DNA from 4 places in the Rhodopseudomonas sp. WA056 genome. Region 2 is predicted to be linked to each of the others. Evidence: riboswitches for the same ligand, from Rfam matches in the RefSeq annotation. Region 2 holds a riboswitch; each other region holds the start of a gene.
The links. Region 2 has a riboswitch for cobalamin ahead of DU475_RS18600 (DUF1636 domain-containing protein). Riboswitches for the same ligand answer to the same signal wherever they lie in the genome.
Positions count from the first base shown of each region.

Region 1: linked by a shared signal. The riboswitch ahead of metE (5-methyltetrahydropteroyltriglutamate--homocysteine S-methyltransferase) and the one ahead of DU475_RS18600 (DUF1636 domain-containing protein) in region 2 are both predicted to bind cobalamin.
Region 3: linked by a shared signal. The riboswitch ahead of DU475_RS12535 (TonB-dependent receptor) and the one ahead of DU475_RS18600 (DUF1636 domain-containing protein) in region 2 are both predicted to bind cobalamin.
Region 4: linked by a shared signal. The riboswitch ahead of DU475_RS05550 (TonB-dependent receptor) and the one ahead of DU475_RS18600 (DUF1636 domain-containing protein) in region 2 are both predicted to bind cobalamin.

Region 1 covers NZ_QPFS01000024.1:4,618-9,280, forward strand. The annotation lists gene prpC (bifunctional 2-methylcitrate synthase/citrate synthase) at 1-920, shown strand, start outside; gene prpB (methylisocitrate lyase) at 931-1,848, shown strand; cobalamin riboswitch at 2,027-2,221, shown strand; gene metE (5-methyltetrahydropteroyltriglutamate--homocysteine S-methyltransferase) at 2,327-4,663, shown strand, end outside.
Region 2 covers NZ_QPFS01000110.1:11,488-16,150, reverse strand. The annotation lists partial or broken gene DU475_RS18610 (nitroreductase family protein) at 1-214, opposite strand, end outside; gene cobT (nicotinate-nucleotide--dimethylbenzimidazole phosphoribosyltransferase) at 211-1,266, opposite strand; cobalamin riboswitch at 1,363-1,560, shown strand; gene DU475_RS18600 (DUF1636 domain-containing protein) at 1,669-2,100, shown strand; gene cobU (bifunctional adenosylcobinamide kinase/adenosylcobinamide-phosphate guanylyltransferase) at 2,097-2,627, shown strand; gene cobW (cobalamin biosynthesis protein CobW) at 2,631-3,635, shown strand; gene cobN (cobaltochelatase subunit CobN) at 3,770-4,663, shown strand, end outside.
Region 3 covers NZ_QPFS01000053.1:25,243-29,905, forward strand. The annotation lists gene DU475_RS12520 (MFS transporter) at 1-221, opposite strand, end outside; gene DU475_RS12525 (MFS transporter) at 307-1,554, opposite strand; gene DU475_RS12530 (DUF938 domain-containing protein) at 1,630-2,346, opposite strand; cobalamin riboswitch at 2,479-2,683, shown strand; gene DU475_RS12535 (TonB-dependent receptor) at 2,792-4,663, shown strand, end outside.
Region 4 covers NZ_QPFS01000016.1:21,634-26,296, reverse strand. The annotation lists gene DU475_RS05555 (PepSY domain-containing protein) at 1-81, opposite strand, end outside; gene DU475_RS05550 (TonB-dependent receptor) at 86-2,365, opposite strand; cobalamin riboswitch at 2,475-2,671, opposite strand; gene typA (translational GTPase TypA) at 3,098-4,663, shown strand, end outside.

The DNA.
Region 1 (4,663 bases), on a different contig from region 2:
CGGTGCGCAGTGCCCTCGAAGCACTGCCGGCGGCGGCGCATCCGATGGATGTGATGCGCTCCGGGGTGTCCTCGCTCGGCTGCGTTCTGCCGGAAGCGGGCGACCTCAATCATCCGGGGGCGCGTGACATTGCCGACCGGCTGTTGGCCTCGTTCGGCTCGATGCTGCTGTACTGGTACCACTTCGCCCACACCGGCCGCCGCATCGAGGTCGAGACCGACGACGACAGCATCGGCGGTCACTTTCTGCATCTGCTGCACCGGACCAAACCGCGAGAGTCCCACGTCCGCGCGATGCATACTTCGCTGAACCTGTATGCCGAGCACGAGTTCAACGCCTCGACCTTCACGGCGCGCTGCATCGCCGGGACCGGCGCCGACTTCTACTCGGCGATCGCCGGCGCGATCGGAGCGCTGCGTGGTCCCAAGCACGGCGGCGCCAACGAAGCGGCGTTCGAAATCCAGAAGCGATACGCGACTCCCGAGGAGGCGGAGGCCGACATCCGCCGTCGAGTGGCTGCGAAGGAGGTGGTGATCGGGTTCGGCCACCCGGTCTACACCATCGCCGACCCGCGCAACCGCGTGATCAAGGAAGTCGCGCGGCGGCTTTCGGTCGAGGCCGGATCGGTGAAGATGTTCGAGATCGCCGACCGGATCGAGGCGGTGATGCACGAATCCAAGAAGATGTTTGCCAATCTCGACTGGTTCAGCGCCGTCTCCTATCACGCGATGGGCGTGCCGACCTCGCTGTTCACGCCGTTGTTCGTGATCTCACGGACGGCGGGATGGAGCGCCCACATCATCGAGCAGCGGCAGGACAACAAGATCATCCGCCCGACCGCGAACTACGTCGGACCGGAGAATCGTCTGTTCGTGCCGATCGAACAACGCGGCCACGCGCCGTCTTCTTGTCATGCCTGAAAGTGAAACCATGCCGTATCTCGTTGCTGCCGATCTCCCCACCGACCCCGCAGGCGTGCGGTTCCGCTCGCTGATCGAGCGCGGCGGCATCGTCCGGATGCCGGGCGCGCACAATGGCATGGCCGCACTGCAGGCGCGTGCCGCCGGCTTCGAGGCGTTGTATCTGTCGGGCGCCGCGATGACCGCGTCGATGGGGATTCCCGACCTCGGGATGATCACGGTCGACGAGGTGGCGTTCTTCATCCGGCAGATCGCGCGGGCAGGCGGCCTTCCCACCCTGGTCGATGGCGACACCGGGTACGGCGAGGCCCTCAACGTCATGCACATGGTCCGCACCTTCGAGGATGCCGGCGCGGGGGCGGTTCATATCGAGGATCAGCTCCTGCCGAAGAAGTGCGGCCATCTCAACGACAAGAAGCTCGCCGACGCGAACGACATGGCCGCCAAGGTCGCCGCCGCGGCGAAGGCGCGACGACATCTCTATCTGATCGCACGGACTGACGCGGCGGCGAGCGAAGGCATCGACGGCGCGGTGGCGCGCGCCAGGCTGTACATCGAGGCCGGAGCCGACGCGATCTTTCCCGAGGCGCTGACCACGGCCGAGATGTTCCGCGAATTCGCTGCTCGGATGCCGGGCGTGCCGCTGCTCGCCAACATGACCGAATTCGGCCGGACTCCGTTCTTCACCGCCGACGAGTTTCAGCAGATGGGCTACCGGATGGTGATCTGGCCGGTGTCGTCGCTGCGCGTCGCCAACAAGGCGCAACAGAAGCTCTATGCGACGTTGCGGCGGGACGGCAGCACGCAAGCGATGCTCGGCGAGATGCAGACCCGCGCCGAGCTGTACGACACGCTCGGGCTCGACCGCTTCGAGGCGCTGGATGCGTCGATCGTTCGATCGATCGCGCCGGCGTCGGCCGGATCATAGGCGAGAGACGGAATCGGCGGGTAGCAAGCCGATGTCGCGTCCCGAGCGGCGGAAGCTGATAGCTCCGGTTCGGTAGGACAGAGTCTTTCTGCCTGTTGCTGCGCGTCTTGCGCGGGGGAAACTAATTAGTTGAGATGATCGAAGCGTGGATCGCTTGACAGCCTTGGATCATCCTCGCCATAGTGATCGCCGTCGAGGTTCTTCGGATCGTATCGTCCGGAGCTAAGAGGGAAGCCGGTGCAAGGCCGGCGCTGCCCCCGCAACTGTCAGCGGCGAGCCGACGTTCAGCAAAGCCACTGGGAGCGATCCCGGGAAGGTCGAACGAAGGCGATGACCCGCGAGCCAGGAGACCTGCCTCGTCGAACGAAACGTCCACGGGCGGGGTGCCCCGGTGGTGCGCTTGTGGCCCCGCCGTGCTTGCGGTTCGGGGAATCATGCCGCGTCGCTAGGCCTTGCCCCCAACTTTTGGGGTTGAGCCATGTCTTCTCTCACAACTACTACGTCTCTTGCCGTCGCCACACTCGGCACACCGCGGATCGGGCCGCGGCGCGAGCTGAAATCCGCACTCGAAAGTTTCTGGGCCGGCAAGTCGACGGAAGCCGACCTGCTGCGAGTTGCGGCCGCGTTGCGCGCGGCGAACTGGGCGCGGCAAAAAGCGCGCGGCGTCAGCGTGATTCCGTCGAACGACTTCTCGCTCTACGATCAGGTCCTCGACACCAGCGTGATGGTCGGCGCGATTCCCGAGATCTATGGGTGGAGAGGGGGGCCGGTCTCACTTGCTACCTATTTCGCCATGGCGCGCGGCACCCAGGCCGAAATCGCAGGGCATGGTTGCGCCAATGGTCATCACCACGGCGATTCTGCACCGCAGGGCGTCCCGGCGCAGGAGATGACCAAGTGGTTCGACACCAACTACCACTACATGGTGCCTGAATTTTCCGCCGGGCAGAGCTTCCAGCTCGTATCGCTCAAGCCGCTCGAGGAATATCGCGAGGCCAAGGCGCTCGGCTACGACACCCGTCCGGTGCTGCTCGGGCCGGTCACCTATCTGAAGCTCGGCAAGTGCGCGGATGCCGACTTCGACGTCCTGTCGCTGCTGTCGAAGCTGGTGCCGGTCTACATCGAGATCCTCGGCCGGCTCGCGGCGGAGGGGGCGAAGTGGGTTCAGCTCGACGAGCCGGCGCTGGTGCTCGATCTCGACGATCGCGAGCGCCTGGCGTTTCGCGATGCCTACGGCCAGATCGCGCGCGAGCTGCCGCATCTCGATATCATGCTGACGACCTATTTCGGCGGGCTCGGCGACAATCTCGAGACCGCGCTGGCGCTACCGATCGCGGGTCTGCATCTCGACCTGGTGCGGGCGCCGAAGCAGATCAACGCTGTGATCGCGAAGGGTCCGAAGGATCTGGTGCTGTCGCTCGGCATTATCGACGGGCGCAATGTCTGGCGCGCTGATTTGCCCGATCTGCTCGATCGCCTCGAACCGATCGTGCAGCAGCGTGGGCTCGACCGCGTGCAACTGGCGCCGTCGTGTTCGCTGCTGCATGTGCCGGTCGATCTCGAACTCGAAGCCGGCCTCGATCCGGACCTGAAGAGCTGGCTGTCGTTCTCGCTGCAGAAGATGGGCGAGCTGTCGACACTGGGCAGGGCCTTGAGCGGCGACCGGGCCGCGGTGCACGACCAGTTGTCCGCCTCGGCCAAGGCGGCCGCGACGCGGCGCAAGTCGCCCAAAGTGCACGACGTCGCGGTGATCGGCCGCGCCGCGGCGGTGACCGACGCGATGATCCATCGCAACAGCGGGTTTGCTGCGCGTGCGACATTGCAGCATCAGCGGCTACAGCTGCCGGCGTTTCCGACTACCACGATCGGGTCGTTTCCGCAGACCGCCCAGATCCGCCAGGTCCGCGCCGCTCATGCCAAGGGCGCGATCTCGGATGCGGACTACAACACGTTCCTGCGCGGCGAGACCGCCCGGGCGATTCAGTGGCAGGAGAAGGTCGGCCTCGACGTCCTGGTCCACGGCGAGTTCGAACGCAACGATATGGTGCAGTATTTCGGCGAGCAACTCTCCGGCTTCGCCTTCACCAAGGAGGGGTGGGTGCAGAGCTATGGCTCGCGCTGCGTGCGGCCGCCGATCCTGTTCGGCGACGTGTCGCGGCCGAAGCCGATGACGGTCGGCTGGTGGAAGTACGCGCAGTCGCTCACGGCCAAGCCGATGAAGGGCATGCTCACCGGACCGGTGACGATCCTGAACTGGTCGTTCGTCCGCGACGACGTTCCGCGCAGCACGGCGTGCCGCCAGATCGCGCTCGCCATCCGCGACGAAGTCGGCGATCTCGAACAGGCCGGCGCCACGATGATCCAGATCGACGAGGCGGCGCTGCGCGAAGGCTTGCCGCTGCGCCGCTCCGAATGGAAGGGGTATCTCGATTGGGCGGTCGAGTGCTTCCGGCTGTGCTCGTCCGGCGTCATGGACGAGACCCAGATCCATACGCACATGTGCTACTCGGAGTTCAACGACATCATCGACGCGATTGCCGCGATGGACGCCGATGTGATCTCGATCGAGACGTCGCGCTCGAAGATGGAGCTGCTCGACGCGTTCAAGACCTACAAGTACCCGAACGAGATCGGTCCCGGAGTCTACGATATTCATTCGCCCCGGGTGCCGTCGGTCGAGGAGATGACGACGCTGCTTCAGCTCGCGCGGCAGCGGCTGTCCGACGGGCAATTGTGGGTCAATCCGGATTGCGGATTGAAGACGCGTGGCTGGGACGAGGTCCAGGGGGCGCTCATCAATATGGTCGAGGCAGCG
Region 2 (4,663 bases):
CGACCGAGGGGGCAAGCTGGGCCAGATCGAGCAGTTGTTCGATCAGCTCCGGCGCCACGGAATCGGTCTTGAAGCGGCGGACGTCGCGGCGCCACGCGATCAGTTCGGCGAATTTGTCGCGAAACGCTTCATCGAACACCGGCGGATTGGCGTTGGCGGCGGCGATCTCGGCCGGATCGGTCATCGCCACCAGTCTGTTCAGCGTCGAGCTCATAGTTTGCCTGCGAGCACGTCGGAGAGATCGGCGACGTCGGTGAGCAGCCGCGAAGCGGCGCGCAGCAGCGGCACCGCAAGGATCGCCCCGGTGCCTTCGCCGAGCCGCAGCCGCAGATCGAGCAGCGGCGCGGCATCCATCGCCTGCAGCGCGAGATCGTGGCCGCGCTCGGCGGAGCGGTGGGCGAATACGCAATAGTCGCGGGCTTCCGGCGCCAGCCGCACCGCGACCAGCGCCGCGGCGGTGGCGATGAAGCCGTCGACGATCACCGGACGGCGCTGCGCGGCGGCGCCCAGCACCGCGCCGGCCATCATGGCGATCTCCAGCCCGCCGAATTCGGCCAGCACTTCGAGCGGTGCGGTGGCGGTGCTGCGCATCGCCGCCTTTTCGATCGCCGCCTTCTTCTTGACCATCCCGTCGGCGTCCTGGCCGGCGCCGATGCCGATGCTCTGGTCGAGCGGGGCCGGACCGAGCCGATGCAGCAGCAACGACGATGAAGCCGTATTGCCGATCCCCATTTCGCCGAGCGCGATCACGTCCGCGCCCGCAGCGATCTCGGCACGCGCCAGCTCGGCGCCGCGATCGAGCGCCTGGCAGGCCTCCGCGATGCTCATCGCCGGCTGACGCGCCGCGTTGGCTGTTCCCATCCGGATCTTGGCGTCGATCAGGTCGGGATGTTTCGGCAGTTCGGCGGCGACGCCGGCATCGATCACCCGGACATCGACATGGTTGGCCGCCGCGAACGCATTGGCGGTGGCCTTGCCGGCCAGATAGGTCATCACCATCGCCACCGTCACGGCGGACGGATATTGCGACACGCCTTCTTCGGTCAGGCCGTGGTCGCCGGCGAACACCATCAGCACCGCGTTGTCGGCGCGCGGCGGCTGCGGATGTCGCATCAAAGCCAGCTCGATCGCGAGGTCTTCGATCCGCCCGAGCGAGCCGAGCGGCTTGGCCTTGCCGTCCACCCGCGCCCGCAAGGTTGCTTTCAGCGTCGGGTCGACCGGGGTGATCGAGGGCGGCTGCCAGGTGACGAGGGTGTCGGTCGGCATCGGATGGTCCTTTGGTTCGGCAAGGCGCGCAACTGACGTAACCGCGCAAGTCCGGTCAACACCACCTTCGCGTTGTTGACCCGCAACAGCGTCGCAGCTAGCGTGCGCCGCGATGGTCCTTCCGTAAGGAAGGTGAAAAGGGAAGCCGGTGGGAGACGCGGTGCGTCTCGATCCCGGAGCTGCCCCCGCAACTGTAAGCGACGAGCCATCGCCGAGGCCACTGGGAAATCCTGGGAAGGCGGCGAATGGCGGCGACTCGCGAGCCAGGAGACCTGCCATCGCGTATTGTGCTTTGAAGGCGTCGTCGGGGCGGGGTGCACCGGACGGAAGCAGTGCGGACGGCAAAGGCCTCTCCCGCGCGTTCCGACAAAGCTCGATAGCTGACGCGATGATTCGAGCCCGATGGATTCCGAGCCCCATGCCGATGTGAGCGCCGATCCGCCGCGCGTGCTGCCTGGCGCGCCGGTGATGGTCAGCGTCTGCACCACCTGCAAGACGATCGACGGCGTCGCCGTCGGCGCTCCGATGCTGGAGGCGGTCCGCGCCGCGCTGGCGGACGCCGGTTCGGTGCAGGTGCGCGCCGTGCAGTGTCTGTCCGCGTGCAAGCGCGCCGCGACTGTCGCGGTGTCGAGTGCGGGCGGCTACACCTTCGTGTTCGGCGATCTCGACGGTGCCAGCGGCGCCGACGCGGTGGCGACGTTCGTGGCCTCCTATCAGGATAGTCACTACGGCCTGGTGCCATGGCGGCAGCGTCCGGAACTCCTGCGCAAGAGCACGCTCGTCCGCCTGCCGCCGCCGCAATGGTCGCCCGACGATGGGCGGGCGCCGGCATGAGCGCGCTGATCTCCACCCTGGTGCTCGGCGGCGCGCGTTCCGGCAAATCGGTGTTCGGCGAACGGCTGGTCACCAGCAGCGGCCACGCTAAGATTTATCTGGCCACCGCGACCGCCAGCGACGACGAAATGTCCGACCGGATCGCGCATCACCGCGCCCGCCGCGGCGATGGCTGGACCACGATCGAGGAGCCGCTTGGGCTGGTCGATGCGCTGACCCAGCATGCCGGCCGTGGCCGCGCGGTGCTGGTCGATTGCCTGACGCTGTGGCTGTTCAATCTGATGGAAGCCGGTCGCGATCCCGAGGTCGAGGCGAGGCGGCTGGCGCGCTATCTCGGCGTCGCCGCCGGTCCGATCGTGCTCGTCTCCAACGAAGTCGGCCTCGGCCTGGTGCCGGAGACGCCGCTCGGCCGCGCCTTCCGCGACGCGCAGGGCCGTCTCAACCAGACCGTCGCCGCAGCCGTGCCCGACGTCGCCTTCATCGCCGCCGGCCTGCCGCTGTGGCTGAAACGCCAAACAGGAGAGTAGTTCATGACCGACCGCGTTCCCGTCACGGTGCTCACCGGTTTTCTTGGCGCCGGCAAGACTACGCTGCTGCGCGCGCTGCTCAATCAGTCGAGCGGCCGCCGCATCGCGGTGATCGTCAATGAATTCGGCGATGCCGGTTTCGACGGCTCGCTGGTCGAGGATTGCGGCGCGTCGGTGTGCGCACCGGGCGACATCGTCGAGCTGACCAACGGCTGCATCTGCTGCACCGTGGCCGATGATTTCATCCCGACCATGGAGAAGCTGCTGAACCGAGACACGCCGCTCGACGCGATCGTGATCGAGACCTCCGGCCTGGCGCTGCCGCAGCCTCTCCTCAAGGCGTTCGCCTGGCCGGCAGTGAAGACCCGCGCCACCGCCGACGGCGTCGTCACGGTGGTCGACGCGCTGGCGCTGAGCGAAGGGCGCGTGCCGCTCGACGACGACGCCGTGAAGGCGCAGCGCGACGCCACGCATGACGATCCGATCGAGGAAGTGTTCGAGGATCAGCTCGCCTGCGCCGATCTGGTGGTGCTGTCGAAGAGCGATTTGGTGGCGCCCGATCAGCTTGCCGCGCTCGAGGCCAAGCTGGCGAGCCGGGTACGGCCGAACGTCCGCATCGTGCGGTCGCATGGCACGCTGGCGCCGTCGGTGCTGATCGGGCTCGATGCCGAAGCCGAGAATGATCTTGCATCCCGCACTGGCCATCACGCCGAAGGCGAGGAACACGATCACGATGATTTCGACTCGCTGGTGATCACCCCGCAGCCGGCGGAGACGCTGGACGCCATGAAGGCGCGGGTCGGCGATGCGCTCGGGCTCGACGGCGTGCTGCGCGTCAAGGGCCATGCCCGTGTCGCCGGCAAGCCGGCCCCGGTCGTGGTGCAGGCGGTCGGCTCGCGGATCGATCTCGCTTTCGCCCGTCCCGACGCCGAGCGCCCGGACCATCTGGTGGTGATCGGCCTCAAAGGCTTCGATGCCGACGCCGCCCGCCGCGCGCTGGCGGGGTAGTTCATGTCGTCTTCCGTCATTGCGAGCGAAGCGAAGCAATCCAGGAGCTCCGGACCGGGAGCTGGATTGCTTCGTCGCTTCGCTCCTCGCAATGACGGGGAGAGCGCGGTGCTCGTGCCACCAAGGCCCCTCGTATGCACCTGAAGCTCGACACCAGCGTCAGCATCGACGACGGCGACGTTGCGCGCGATCTTGGTCAGGCGACGGCCGATATCGTGGTGCTGTCGGCGGCCGACAGCGATCTGGCAGCGTTCGGCGCGGCGCGCGACGCGATGCCGGACGACTATCCGACCCTCCAGCTCACCAATTTCCTGGCGCTCGGCCATCCGGCGTCGGTTGATCTCTATGTCGAGCGCACGCTGGCGAAGGCCAAGCTGGTCATCCTGCGGATGCTTGGCGGCGAGGCCTATTGGCCGCACGGCGTCGACAGCCTGCGGCGCGATGCGCTGGCGCGTGGCGCACAGTTCGTCTGCATTCCGGGTGAGATGGAGTGGAACGCGGAGCTGGCTGCGCGCAGCACCGCCGATCTCGACGACGCTCACGCGCTGTGGCGCTATTGCAGTGAGGGTGGTGCCGACAATATTCGCCTGGCGCTGCGCTACGCCGCCTGGATGATCCTGCGTGACGACTGCCCGCCGCCGCCGCGGCCGATGCCGGCCGCTGGTTTCTGGCCGGCCGAGCCGCCCCCATCGCAGCGCCGCCGCGCGCTGGTGATCTTCTATCGTGCCCTGGCGGCGAGCGGCGATACCGCGGCGATTGCGGCGCTGCGTGACGCTCTCGCCGCGCGTGACTTCGATCCAACCTGCATCTTCGTGACCAGCTTGAAGGATGCGCGCTCGATCGCATTCCTGCGCAGCGTGCTGACCGCGACGCCGCCGGACGTCATCATCAACGCCACCGCGTTTGCGACCGCCACCGCCACGGACGACTCCGGGGTACTGGCGTCGGCGGACTGCCCGATCCTGCAGGTGGCGCAGGCCGGGGTGACGCGCGAGCATTGGGAGCAATCCGGCCGCGGTCTCAATCCG
Region 3 (4,663 bases), on a different contig from region 2:
ACGAACGCCACCAGCAGCGCACCGGCGAGATAGAAGAACGTCGTTGCGGTGGCGATCTGCGACGACGGCCAGCCGTGAAGTCGGGCCAGTTCTGCGAGGTACACGCTCTGGCCATAGAAGCCGAGGCCCCAGCCGAAGGTGGCGACGACGAAGCAAACCACGACGATCCGCCAGCCGGGATAGCGGAACGAGGTCTCGTCGGGAGCCGGGGTCGTCACCATCGGCGGCGAGCGTCATTCGTCGCGCGCGACGGCATCGGACTCCCTCCCCTGTCCGGCGTTCGCCGCCGGCCGTGTTGGTGCGCGGTCAGACGCCGCGATCGGACAGTTCGGTGGCGGCCAGGGCCGCACGTCTTCGTATCTTCGACCAGCCGGTGACGGCCAGCACGATCAGGCCGAGCAACACCGGCGGAAACACCGCGAGATTGACGGTCGCCCAGCCGTAGTCGGCCAGCAATTGGCCGGACGCGAACGAGCCCAGCGCCATCAGGCCGAAGATGATGAAATCATTGACCGCCTGGACCTTGGTCCGCTCGTTCGGCTGGTGGGTTTCCAGCACCAGCGCCGAGGCGCCGACGAACGCCAGGTTCCAGCCGACCCCGATCACGAACAGCGTCGCCCAGAAGTGCGGGGCGGTGACGCCGGTGAGGCCGATGCCGGCGCCGAGCGCCTCCAGGACCAGGCCGGCCGCGACCACGCGCGGCGCGCCGAACTTGATGATCAGCGAGCCGGTGACGAAGCTCGGCGCGTACATCGCCACGATGTGCCATTGCAGGCCGAAATTGGAATCGCCGACGCTCAGCCCGCACATCTGCATCGCCAGCGGCGCCGAGGTCATCACCAAATTCATCATCGGATAGGCGATCGCGCCGCACAGCGCCGCTGCGATGAAGCGCGGCTGCCGCACGATCTCCAGCAGCGGGCGGCCGCCGGCGCGTTCGGCCGGCTTCGGCCTCGGCGCATCGACGCCCCACAGCACCGCCATGGCGATCAGCGCGATCGCCGCCTGCACCACATAGGAGAACGCGAACAGATAGGGCTGCCAGACGTCCATGGTCCATTGCACGAGCTGCGGACCGAGCACGCCGGCGAACACCCCGCCGGCCATCACCCACGACACCGCCTTAGGCCGATAGGCCGCGCTGGCGCCGTCGGCGGCGGCAAACCGGTAGGACTGCGACACCGCGGCGTAGAGCCCGCCGATGAACGTCGCGACGCAGAACAGCAGGAACGAGCCGTACAGGATGGCGACGGCGCCGAGCACGCCGGTGAGCGCGCCGCAGCCGGTGCCGATCATGAAGGCGACGCGCCGGCCGTAGACCCGCGCGATCCAACCGGTCGGCAGCGTGCCGGCGGCGAGGCCGAGCACGTACATCGACAGCGGCACGGTGGCGAGCGACATCTGCGGCGCGAGCTGGGCGCCGATGATCGAGCCGGTGGCGAAGATCACCGCGGCGTTGGCGCCGGTCAGCGCCTGCGCCGCGACCAGCCGCACCACATTGGAACGGGCACGGGCATCGTCTTCGACGATGTCGTTGGCCGTCGCATCGACCATCGGCGGGGATTCTCCTCGCGCCGGCCGACACCGGCCGGCGATTGCGCGCGCATCATAGGGCCGGGCCGGGCGCGATCAACCCGCCGCAGCACCGCCGGCCGCATCGGCCCCCGCCGGTTTTGCCCGTACAAACACCAGGATCAGGTTGTTGGCCGGCATCTCGACGATCTCGCTCAGCGTCAGACCGGCGCCGGCAGCCAGGCGTTCCAGATCCGCCACGTCGCGCACGCCCCATTCCGGATTGGCGTCGCGCAGGCTGGTGTCGAACACCGCATTGCTGAGCGCGGTGTGCCTGCCGTCCTGCTTGAACGGCCCGTACAGCACCAGCATCCCGTCGTGGCGCAGCAGCCTGCCGGCGCCGGCCAGCAGCCCTTCGGCGACGCGCCACGGCGCGATGTGCACGACGTTGGCGCAAAACAGCGCCAGCAGCGGCCCGGGTGCGGTTCCCTCCACCGGCGCGACCGACCAGGCGGGATCGGCCAGATCGATCCGCTGCGGCGGCCGCAGATTGGCCAGCGCCGCATCGGCACGCCACGCGGCAATACTCTCCAGATGCCGGTCGTTGAGATCGCTCGGCCACCACACGATCGACGGATGCTCGCGCGCCAGTGCGGCAATATGCTGGCCGGTGCCGCTGCCGGCTTCGAGCACGTCGCCCTGCCGGCCGGCGAGCAGCCGGGCCAGCACGGCGCGGATCGGCGCGTCATTACGATGAAACGCAGCGGCATCGAGCCGGCCGTCGGGCTCGACGCGCCGTCCATCCTTGCCGAACTCCACCACGAACTCCGCCATCGCCACCTGCCGCATCCGCTATCGTGCGAGGTGTACAGACCCGGCTGTTACACGCAAGTCACAGCCGGTCACAATCCGACCACGATTGGGCCTGTTCGCCGCCATCGGCGAATTGACTCGCGAATCCCGGGACTCCTAGATGGAGGCGACGGTTTCCCGAAAGGGGATGAAAAGGGAATACGGTGCGGACGCAGACACTTTCGCGTTCTAGGCCGTAGCTGTTCCCGCAACTGTAAGCGGATCGTCTTTCGTCGGATGCCACTGGGAACCTCGGTCCTGGGAAGGCGACGGAAGATCAACCGCGAGCCAGGAGACCTGCCGTCATTCGTGGTCACACGCGAAGTTGCCGGCCGGGAATTGCAGGCATTGTCTTCACCGCTTCCGAACAAGCCGGTGAGACCTCGTTCGCTGTGACGTGCCACAGACGTCAGCCGAGGTTGATCCCATGCATTCCCGTCCCGCCGCGCCGCGGCCCTGCTCCGCCCTTTCGCGCGCGCTTCTCGCCTCCACGATTCTGGTGCCTTCACTTTCGCTCATCACGCCTGCCACCGCGCAGGACGTGCTGCCGGAGATCGTCGTCAGCGCCACCGCGACCCGCACCTCCAACGCCATCGTCGGAACGTCGAGCACAGTGATCACCGCCGAAGACATCGCTCGTTCACCGGCCCAAACCGTGCAGGACATCATCGCGCAGACGCCCGGTGTGCAGAGCACGTCGCTGTACGGTGGCGTCAACGGCACCGGCTCCTCGGTCGATCTGCGAGGCTTCGGCGCCACCGCAACCTCAAACACGTTGTTCCTGATCAACGGCCGCCGTCTCAACGACCTCGATCTGCAGGGCATCGACTTGTCGAGCCTCCCGCTGCAATCGATCGAGCGTATCGAGATCACTCGCGGCGGCAGCGGTGCGGTGCTGTACGGCGACAATGCTGTCGGCGGCGTCATCAACATCGTCACCAAGACCGGTGCCGGCGGCCCACCCGCAACGTTCCGCGCCGAAGGCGGCGTCGGTTCATTCAACCAGCGCCTCGCTGCGGTGTCGGCGGCTTTCAATTCTGGCCCATGGTCAACGTCGGCCTTCGCCAATCACGTCCGTACCGACGGTTACCGCGCCAACAACGCGCTGGAACAGAACAACGCGCTCGGCGAACTGCGCTACACCACCGCCGATCTCAGCGCCTTCCTCAATATCTCCGGCGACGACCAGCATCTCGGCCTGCCCGGCTCCCGCACCGTCGATCCGTCGATCGGCGTCAACCAGCTCCAGACCGACCGCCGCGGCACCAACACGCCGTTCGACTATGCGGACAAGCAGGGCGCCAACATCACCGCCGGCTTCACCAAATCACTGTGGGACGGTGCCGAACTGATCGTCGACGGCGGCGTTCGCGACAAGCGTCAGCAGGCCGGCTATTTCGGCAGCTTGCCGCTGTTGAGTTCCCGCGCCAGCGCATTCGACGCACATCTACGGACCTGGTCGATCACGCCGCGGCTGAGCATCAAGAACGCGTTCTTCGGCCTGCCGTCGAAGATCCTCACCGGCCTCGACTATTACGACGCGACCTATGATTCCGACCGCGGCCAGTATCGCGGCACGCCGCCGGTTCACGTCTACAACCTGTCTCAGAAGACCCTGGCCGGCTATTGGCAGCAGACCATCGCCGTCCTGCCGACCACCGACTTCTCCTATGGCGGCCGGGTGCAGAGCGTGAAAGTCGAGGCTAGCGACCGACTCAATCCGCTGGCGCCCGGTTATTTCGGCGAAGCGCAGGCGCTGCCGCTGAACAGCACCGAGACCCAGCATGCCCTGCACGTCGGCCTCGAGCATCGCTTCAACGATGTGTTCAGCGTGTTCGCCCGCGCCGCTCGTGCGTTCCGCACCCCGAATGTCGACGAACGTGTCGCCTCCGGACCGTCCTACGACGCGTTCTTCAATCCGATCCCAGGCACCTTCGCGCTCAAGACCCAGACCTCGGTGGATGTCGAAGGCGGCTTCCGCATCAAGTCAGGTCCGTTCGAGATGCAGACGAGCGTCTACAACATGGATCTGACCAACGAGATCCGCTACGATCCCGTCAACTTCTACAACACCAATCTCGATCCGACCCGCCGTTATGGCGGCGAAACCAGCTCTTCGCTCCGCATCAGCGACTCGCTGTTGCTGCGCAGCGGCGCGGCCTACACCCGCGCGACCTTTCGCGAAGGGCCGTTCTCCGGCAACGACGTGCCGCTGGTGTCGCGCTATACGGCAAATGCCGGCGTGACCTGGAACATCTGGCAGAAATACGTCGTGTTCGATGCCACTGCGCGGGCCTGG
Region 4 (4,663 bases), on a different contig from region 2:
GAACAGCAGACACCCGGCGATGCCGAGCCAGCGGTGGCCGAGATACAGCCACCGCTTGCCGCGCCTGACGACGCTTTGCATCGCTTTAGAACTTCACGTTGTAGGACAGTTCCGCGGTGCGCGGCATGCCGAGGATCCACTGCGACGTGCCGCCGGAGGTTGCGTAGACGGTGTCGAACAGATTGTAGACCCGGAGTGCCAGCGTCTGCCGAGCATCCGGCTTCCACATCAGGCCGGCATTGACGACGTTATAGGCGGGCCGCACCAGGGTGTTGGCGTTGTCGGCCCAGGTGTCGCCGACGAGCTGCACGCCGGCATTGGCCGACCAGCCCGGCGCGAACGCCCAGGTCGCCCAGATGTTGCTGACCACCTGCGGCACGTTGGCCGGAACGTTGCCGGCGTAGTTTACCACCTGGCCGCCGACCACCTGGGTGAAGTCGTCGTATTTGGCCCGCAGCCACGCGACGTTGGCGTCGAGCCGCAGCGTGTCGGTGACCTTGAGGCCAGCCGAGGCTTCGATGCCGCGCGACGATTGCTGGCCGATCTGCAGCGGGTTGGTGTTGGCGGGATTCTGCGGATCGCGCGCCAGCAGGTTGTTCTTGACGATCTGATACGCCGACAGCGTCCATTCGGCGCGGCCGCCGGCGAGCTGCTGCTTGATGCCGACCTCGATTTGCTTGCCGGTCGACAGCGCGAAGTCGCGGTTTACCCCGGTCATGGTGATCAGGTTGGTGACGGGATCGACCGCGGTCGCATACTGGCCGTACAGCGACAGATCCGGAATCGGGTTGTACACCACACCGACCCGCCAGCTCGGCGCCGAGTAGGTCTTCTCGAAGCTGTTCGCCGGGGTGAGGAAATCGGTGCGCTCGACCGTCGGGTGATCGGAGCGGACGCCGCCGATCACCGCGAGCTGATCGGTCAGGCTGAGGCGGTTCTCGGCGAACAGACCGTATTGCGTCGTCTGGGTGTGGAAGCTCGGCCGGGTCGAGCTGACCCACAGGAAGTTGCCCGGATCGAAGCTGTAGGGGTTCACCGACGAATTGCCGGCATAAGGCGAGTTGTTGGTGTGGGTGAAGGTGATGCGGTTGACGTCGAAGCCGGCGACGAACTGGTTGGCGAGGCCGAACAGGTGGCCCTTGAAGGTGGTGTCGAAGCGATTGCCGACCTGCTCCTGGTCGTGGAAGATCTCGATATAGGAGCTGCGGTTGATGTTGCCGGTGGTCGGGCTGTAGGCGTAGCTCTCGACGTCCTTCCAGTGGCGGTGGCTGCTGAGATAATAGGTGACGTTCTTGACCGAGACGCCTTCGGCGACGTCCCACTCGGTCTTGAACTGGGTCCAGTTGTCGCGATAGCGGATGCTGGAGTCGCCGACATTGTAGTTCTTGAAACGCAGCGACTCGTCGATCCGGCCGTTCACCAGCGGCGTGCCGAAATAACGCGACGGGCTGCGGTCGGCATAATCTTCGCTCAGTGTGAAGGCGAGATTGTCGGCGGCCTGCACCCGCACCGAGCCCGACACCGCGACGTTCGACATTGTGTCACGATCCACCCAACCGTCCGACATGTTGCCGATCGCCGCCAGCCGATAGGTCACGTTCGAATTGATCGGGCCGCCTGAGTCGACGGCGAGGCGCCGCAGCAGATTGGTGTCCAGCGAGATCTCGGCCTCGTTGCGCTGCACGTCGAGCGGCTTCTTCGAGATCACGTTGACCGCGCCGCCGATCGCGCCTTCGCCGTACATCACCGAGGCCGGGCCGCGCAGCACCTCGATGCGCTGTGCCGTCCAGGTGTCGAACGGGAACGTCATGGTGCCCGAGCCGACATACATCCGGGTGCCGTCGTACAGCGACATCACGGTGCCGTTGCCGGTGAAGCCGCGGGTGGCGAAGGACAGGCCGCCATTGCCCGGGGCCGGGCTCGCGGTGAAGCCGGTGGCGTTCTGCGTCACCGCATCGATGACGTTGTGCTGGCCGCGCTCGGCGATGGTTTCGGCGCGAATCACCTCGACGCTGGCCGGCGTTTGCAGCGGCGTCAGGCCGAGCCGGCTGCCGGTCGAGGCCGGGGTGCCGAGATTGAAGGTGGGCGAAGTCGCCGCGCGGTTCGCCGCGGTCTCGACCGGCGCGGGGGCCGGGGCGGCGGCGGGACGCGACGCTGCGCGGCGCTGGCGCGACGATCCGGCATTGGCCGCCTGCCGCGGCTTCGACGGCCGTACGGTCTGGCCCTCGACCACGATCGGGTCGAGACCGCGCGGATTGGCCGAGGCGGTTTGCGCAAGACCGTCGACCGGCCAGAGCAGAGGGACGAGGGCGACAGACGACAGCAGGCGACGATTGCGCCCGAGAGGCAGAACGGCGGGAGTCATTTTCTTGGCTCGCGGCTAACGTGGCACGTCACCGCGAAACAGGTCTGCCGCAGCCTTCTTGCGGGCTACGGTTCGACACGCACCAGGACACCCCGCCCAATGTGTTCGCGTGTGACCACGACTGACGGCAGGTCTCCTGGCTCGCGGGTCGCCGCCATTCACCGCCTTCCCAGGACCAAAGCCCCAGTGGCGTGTGGCGAATGGCTCGCCGCTTACAGTTGCGGGGGCAGCCGCGGAATAGGGCCCGAAGACCCGCACCGCGTTCCCTATTGATCCCTTTCGGGAACCGTCGCTGGGCACGGTAGAAGACATCGGGCAACGCTGTCAACGAACGGGGAGAGAAAAATCCAATCGATCCGAGGGTTAGCGGCTGCACTATGGATTTACCTGTCAGAGCGACGATGAAGGTAACGTTATAACATTACCATTCTGGGTCAAGCCCTCCCGGCTGCTGGTCAGTCAGCCGACGCGCTGGTCCTCGACCACGCCCGCATCAAAGACGGTCTGTGCGGCCGCAACCGTCATTGTGATTTCGCGATTTCTGCGTATATTGCGTCGCAACGCGTGCTGGTGCCCGGTCCTGTTCGACCGGGCCTGTTTGTTGCGATTTCAGATTGCGATTGCCCGGCGCGTTTCAGACACAGGCTGGTTGCGGCGCGTCCTTTGGCGCATTCCGCAGTGTGCCTGTATCGCGCTGAATTCAGGCAACGCCCGCAGGACCGACAGAGAGCCATGACACTCCGTAATATCGCCATTATCGCCCACGTTGACCACGGCAAGACCACCCTGGTCGACAAGCTGCTGCAGCAGTCCGGTACCTATCGCGACAACCAGCGCCAGGTCGAACGGGCGATGGATTCGAACGATCTCGAACGCGAGCGCGGCATCACCATTCTGGCGAAGTGCACCTCGGTGGTCTGGGGCGACACTCACATCAACATCGTCGACACGCCCGGACACGCCGACTTCGGCGGCGAAGTCGAGCGCATCCTGTCGATGGTCGACGGCGTGATCGTGCTGGTCGACGCCGCCGAAGGCCCGATGCCGCAGACCAAATTCGTGGTCGGCAAGGCGCTGAAGCTCGGCCTCAAGCCGATCGTCGCGATCAACAAGGTCGACCGCTCCGACGCCCGCGTCACCGAAGTGGTCAACGAGGTGTTCGACCTGTTCGCCGCGCTCGACGCCACCGACGAACAGCTCGACTTCCCGATCCTGTACGGCTCCGGCAAGAACGGCTGGATGTCCGACAAGCCGGACGGCGACCACTCGGAAGGCATGAAGCCGCTGTTCGAGCTGGTGCTCAAGCATGTCCACGCCCCGGTGGTCGAGGAAGGCCCGTTCCGGCTGCTCGGCACCATCCTGGAAGCCAACCCCTATCTCGGCCGCATCATCACCGGCCGCATCGCGTCGGGCACGGTGAAGCCGAACCAGGCCGTCAAGGTGCTGTCGCGCGACGGCAAGCTGGTCGAGCAGGGCCGCATCAGCAAGATCCTGGCGTTTCGCGGCCTCGAGCGCGTGCCGCTCGATATCGCCGAAGCCGGTGACATCGTGGCGATCGCCGGCCTGACCAAGGGTACCGTCGCCGACACCTTCTGCGATCCGGCGGTCGATACCCCGATCCAGGCCCAGGCGATCGATCCGCCGACCGTGTCGATGTCGTTCATCGTCAACAACTCGCCGCTCGCCGGCACCGAAGGCGACAAGGTCACCAGCCGCCTGATCCGCGACCGCCTGCTCCGCGAGGCCGAGGGCAACGTCGCGCTGCGCGTCGTCGAATCCGCCGACAAGGACGCGATGGAAGTGTCGGGCCGCGGCGAATTGCAGCTCGCGATCCTGATCGAGAACATGCGCCGTGAAGGCTTCGAACTCAGCGTGTCGCGTCCGCGCGTGGTGCTGACCCGCGACGAGAACGGCCAGCTCCTCGAGCCGGTCGAGGAAGTCGTCATCGACGTCGACGAGGAGTTCTCCGGCGTCGTCGTGCAGAAGATGAGCGAGCGCAAGGCCGAGATGATCGAGATGCGGCCCTCGGGCGGCAATCGTCTGCGCCTGGTGTTCTACGCGCCGACCCGCGGCCTGATCGGTTACCAGGGCGAACTGATGACCGACACCAAGGGCACCGCGATCATGAACCGGCTGTTCCACGACTACCTGCCGTATCGCGGCGAGATCCAGGGCCGCCGCAACGGCGTGCTGATCTCCAACGATCAGGGCGAGGCGGTCGCCTACGCGATGTTCAAGCTGGAAGATCGCGGCCCGATGATGATCGAGCCGGGCTGGAAGGTCTACAAGGGCATGATC